One region of the Methylocystis sp. H4A genome, then DNA from elsewhere that is predicted to be linked to it. Evidence: riboswitches for the same ligand, from Rfam matches in the RefSeq annotation. Region 1 holds a riboswitch; the other holds the start of a gene.

Region 1 (2,197 bases):
GCGGAACCCGGCTTTGCGGAGGCGCGACGTGAAATTCCGATCCGGCCCCGATGACCAGACGGCCAACACCCCATCATGGCGCAGCGCCTTGCGGGCCGCTTTCAATCCCTCGATATCGTAAAGTCCGTCATTGGCTTCGCGAGTCAGGCCCTCGGGGCCATTATCGACATCGAGAAGGATTGCGTCATAAGTCGAGCGGCCAGACCGGATCAGGCGCCCAACGTCACCTTCCTCGATGCTGACGCGCGGATCCGTCAGGCTGGCGCCGAAGACTTCCGCCATCGGACCGCGCGCCCAGGCCACGACCGCCGGAATGAGTTCGGCGACAACGATCCGCGCTTTCGCGCCGAGTACAGTGAGCGCGGCGCGCAGAGTGAAGCCCATCCCCAGCCCGCCAATCAGAACACGCGGCTGTGGGCGCGCCTGAATTCTCTCGCAAGAGAGCGTGGCGAGCGCCTCCTCCGAGCCACTGAGGCGACTGTTCATCAGTTCGATATTGCCCAACGTGATCGAGAATTCTGCGCCGCGACGCTTGAGGCGGAGTTCGCCCTCGCCGCCCGGTATCGGCGCTGTGTCGAGCAGGGTCCACGGAATCACTGATCCTCTCCGTTTCCTTGGGAAGCGCTTCATGCGACGACATGCGATGACCTCAATGCGCTAAATTCTGCAGTTCGGGCACAGGCCGCAAAGCGCCAATCCCGGACTATCGCTTCGCCCACAAACAGTTCCTCGACCGCCGTTCGCCAAATTTCATTTGCAAATTGCTGCCGCATCTCCACGCCAGGCTGGAGTTCGAACCCTTCACGAAAAATGGCGCAGCAGCGACACGCCGGCGAGGAGGCCGGCAATCGCAAGTCCGATTGACGCCACGACATAGAAGGCCGCCATCGCCAGTTCGCCGCGTTCGTAAAGCAAAACCGTCTCGAGCGAGAACGCCGAAAAGGTGGTGAAGCCGCCAAGAATCCCGGTCGTGAGGAACAGGCGCCAGTTCTGGGACGCCTCGCCCTGAAAGGCGAAATAACCCACGATCACGCCCATCAGGAACGAGCCAAGCACGTTCACGGCCAGCGTCCCGAAGGGAAAACCGACGCCGATCAGTCGGGCAAGAAGAAGATTGACCCCGTGGCGCGCGGCCGCGGCCAGTCCCCCGCCAGCAAATACGATGAAGAAGCCCATGACGTCGTCCTTTCCAACAGGCGGACGACAAACATGCTGCGGCAGGCGGCGTTTTAGGCGCGCCCCTCCCGCAGGACGCGCGTCCTTGCGGCAGGAGCCATCAGCCTCATCAGGCGGTTACCGGGAGCCCCATCCCGTGTGGGAGCCAGCATAGTCGAGCCGGCGCAAACGATCAACGCCGTCGCTGGCCGCCGACAGGGCTTCGAACTCTGGTTAATTTCAGCTCACTCTCAGCCGTCATGACCGGCCTTGTGCCGGGCATCCACGCCGGTCAGCCGCGAAACGCTTCGCGCGGAGACGGCAGGTTCGGCTCATATCCTCACATTTGCCTCGCGTCATCGCGTGGATGGCCGCGACAAGCGCGGCCATGACGCGGTGAGATGACCCCTCCCTGGATTCGGAGCGCCCTGCAGCCGCCGTCGCCGTCGCGGGAACGCTCGCCGGTCCGAGGCGTTATCCCTCCGTTACGAAAGCATTTTTTGGAGAATTGCTATGTATTTACGCCTTGGCTTGCGCCTCTGCGCGCTCCTCGCTTCGACGCTCTTCGTATTCTTTGCTCCCGCGCCCGCCTCGGCCGCCAAGGTCGGTGAGATGTGCGCAGGCATCGCCGGCATTCAATGCGACACAGGCTTGTGGTGCGACCCCGAGCCGGGCCAATGCCGCGGAGCCGACATCGCGGGCAAGTGTGTGGAGGTTCCAAAGATATGCACCAAGGACTATCGCCCGGTGTGCGGCTGTGACGATAAAACCTATGGTAACGACTGCACGCGTCGCGCCGCCAAGGTCGCGAAAAAGTCCGACGGCGAGTGCCCGAAACCTTACAGGTGAGACTGGTGGCTGAGATCTGGCGCCGGCGCGGCGCAATCGTGCCGCGCCATTGCTTCGGCTAGTTGAGGCAGCCGCTGGCCTGCATCTGAGCGATCCAGATCGCGCAGGCCGCCTGAGAGCGCTCGTGACGGTGGTGACGGCGGGAGCCGCCGCCATAGCCGTCGTCGCCGCCAAATCCGCCGTAGCCGCCATC
Region 2 (2,197 bases), on a different contig from region 1:
TATTCGGCGCGCGCGCGCTTGAGATTGGCGATGGCGTCGGCGACCTGCTGCGCCGCTTGCAGCAGCGTCTCATTATATGAGTCGACCGCCTGATCATAATCGGCGCGCTGGAACTCCAGATTTCCGCTGAGGCGGCCGCCCTGAAAAATGGGCAGGCGAACTCCGGGCGAGACCGCGTAGCCGATCGCCGATGGCGTGAAGAGATAGCCCGCGAGCTTGCTGATCTTCGTCGAGGTCACCGAGCCTTCGAAGCCGCCGGTGATCGCAAGATCGATCGAGGGAAGAAACATTGTTTTGGCGACGTGAACCCGGGCCGCCGCCGCCTCGGCGCGGCGCAGCGCGGCGGCGAGATCGGGACGGTGCGCGAGCAGTTCAAGCGGCAGGCTGCGTGGCAGCGGCGGCGACGCTGGCGCTGGCGCGCTTCGACCGGCGTAAAGGTCGCGTGCGGCGTCGGGTCCTTCGCCCATGAGCCGAGCGAGCGCGTCCTTCTGCAGCGTCACCAGCGCCTGCGCGGCCGCTTCGCGCCGGACGGCGTTTTCGAATTCGGCGCGGGCGATCTGCACCCCGTCCAAGGAGTCGAGTCCGGTGCGAAAGCGGGTTTCAGCAAGCGCAACCAAATCGCGGCGCAGACGCGTCAAAGCTCTGGCGACCTCGAGCTGGCGCGCCGCGGCGTAGCCGCGCAGATAGGCGCGCGCGACCGAGGCGGTCAGCAGCAGGCGCGCCTGCTGCAATTCGGCCTCCTGCGCCGCCGACTCGCCGATCGCCGAGTCGAGCAGAGCCCGGTTTTTCTGCCAGAAATCCAGCTCCCAGGTCAGCGCAAGCGGATTGATGAAGGCCATGGTCTTCTGCAATCCGCCCTGCGCCGGATTGTAGGAGGCCACGACGCCATGCAGAGGATTGCGCGACTGCCGCATGCCGAAGGTCGCCTGGACTTCCGGCAGGAGCCTGGCGCCGGCGACCTGCACGATGGCGTCCGCGCCGCGCAGAGTGTCTTCCGCTTTCTTGAGGCTTTGATTGTCGCGCAAGGCCTTGTCGATGACGCCGTCAAGCTCCGCGCTGCGGAAGGCGCGCCACCATTCCTCGCGGGGCCAAGCCGTTTCGCCAGCGGCGGCTTTCAAGCCGGATCTGGCCAGCGTGCGCTCCATGGCCGGCGCGCCCAGAAATTGGGCGCGCTCAACCGGCGTCGTAGGCGCGCAGCCGGCGAGAAAAAGCGCGATCGGGGTTCCGCAGCACAGCCATCGCCGCCGCGTCCAGAGCCGAATCACGCCGATGCCCCAAGCGGCTATAATTCCGCGGGGGCGCAGGCGGCAAGGCGCACGACGGGGTGCGGGCTCTCTAAGCAACAGACACTCCTACCCTGCGCCGACGATCTTATGAACGCGGCGGCGAGTTCGCAGGAGTCATCAGCCTTTCGGCGGTTATCGGGGGAACCCCATCCCCATCCGTTAAAACTTAGTTTACGACAGAGCTACCGGTCAATAAGTCCAGATGGCGACCTCGCGCGCTATCCCCAGAGCTCCGGCCCCGGCGGCAGGAGAGTCGATCCCTCGTAGCACAGCCCGGGGACGCGGTCGCGGGCCAGAAGCAGAGGCCCGTCGAGGTCGACGAAGGAGGCGATCTGCCCCACGAGGACGGCTGGCGCCATGGCGAGAGACGTCCCCACCATGCAGCCCGCCATGATGGAAAAGCCCATCTCCTGCGCCGCGCGCGCCAGCGCCAGCGCTTCGGTCAGGCCGCCGGTCTTGTCCAGCTTGATGTTGATCGCGTCGTAGCGGCCCTTGAGCGGCGCGAGCGAGGCGCGGTCGTGCACGCTTTCGTCGGCGCAGATCGGCACGGGGCGCGGCATGGTCGCGAGAATGTCGTCGCGGCCCGCCGGCAGTGGCTGCTCAATGAGCGAGACGCCGTAATCGGCGCAAGCGGCGAGCTGGCGGGGAAGGGTTTCAGCCGTCCAGGATTCGTTGGCGTCGACGATGAGGGTTGAGTTGGGGGCGCCGGCGCGCACCGCGGCGAGGCGCGTTTCGTCGCCCTCGCCGGCGAGCTTGATCTTCAAGAGCGGGCGGTCGGACGCCCTTTCCGCCGCGGCGCGCATCTGATCGGGCGCGCCGACCGAGATCGTGAAGGCCGTCACGAGCGGCGAGAGCGCCTCGAAACCTGCCGCGACATGGGCTGGAACGCCCGAAAGCTTGGCCTCGAGGTC

Evidence for each region. A riboswitch is a leader RNA that binds a small molecule or an ion and turns the genes downstream of it on or off. The one in region 1 is predicted to bind fluoride.
Region 2: linked by a shared signal. The riboswitch ahead of IYW40_RS03435 (efflux transporter outer membrane subunit) and the one ahead of crcB (fluoride efflux transporter CrcB) in region 1 are both predicted to bind fluoride.

What each region holds. Positions count from the first base shown of each region.
Region 1 covers NZ_JADNQY010000025.1:223,661-225,857, forward strand. The annotation lists gene IYW40_RS12580 (spermidine synthase) at 1-597, opposite strand, end outside; gene crcB (fluoride efflux transporter CrcB) at 802-1,176, opposite strand; fluoride riboswitch at 1,261-1,322, opposite strand; gene IYW40_RS12590 (Kazal-type serine protease inhibitor family protein) at 1,768-2,004, shown strand; gene IYW40_RS12595 (hypothetical protein) at 2,063-2,197, opposite strand, start outside.
Region 2 covers NZ_JADNQY010000016.1:86,832-89,028, reverse strand. The annotation lists gene IYW40_RS03435 (efflux transporter outer membrane subunit) at 1-1,265, opposite strand, end outside; fluoride riboswitch at 1,388-1,449, opposite strand; gene dgcA (N-acetyl-D-Glu racemase DgcA) at 1,505-2,197, opposite strand, start outside.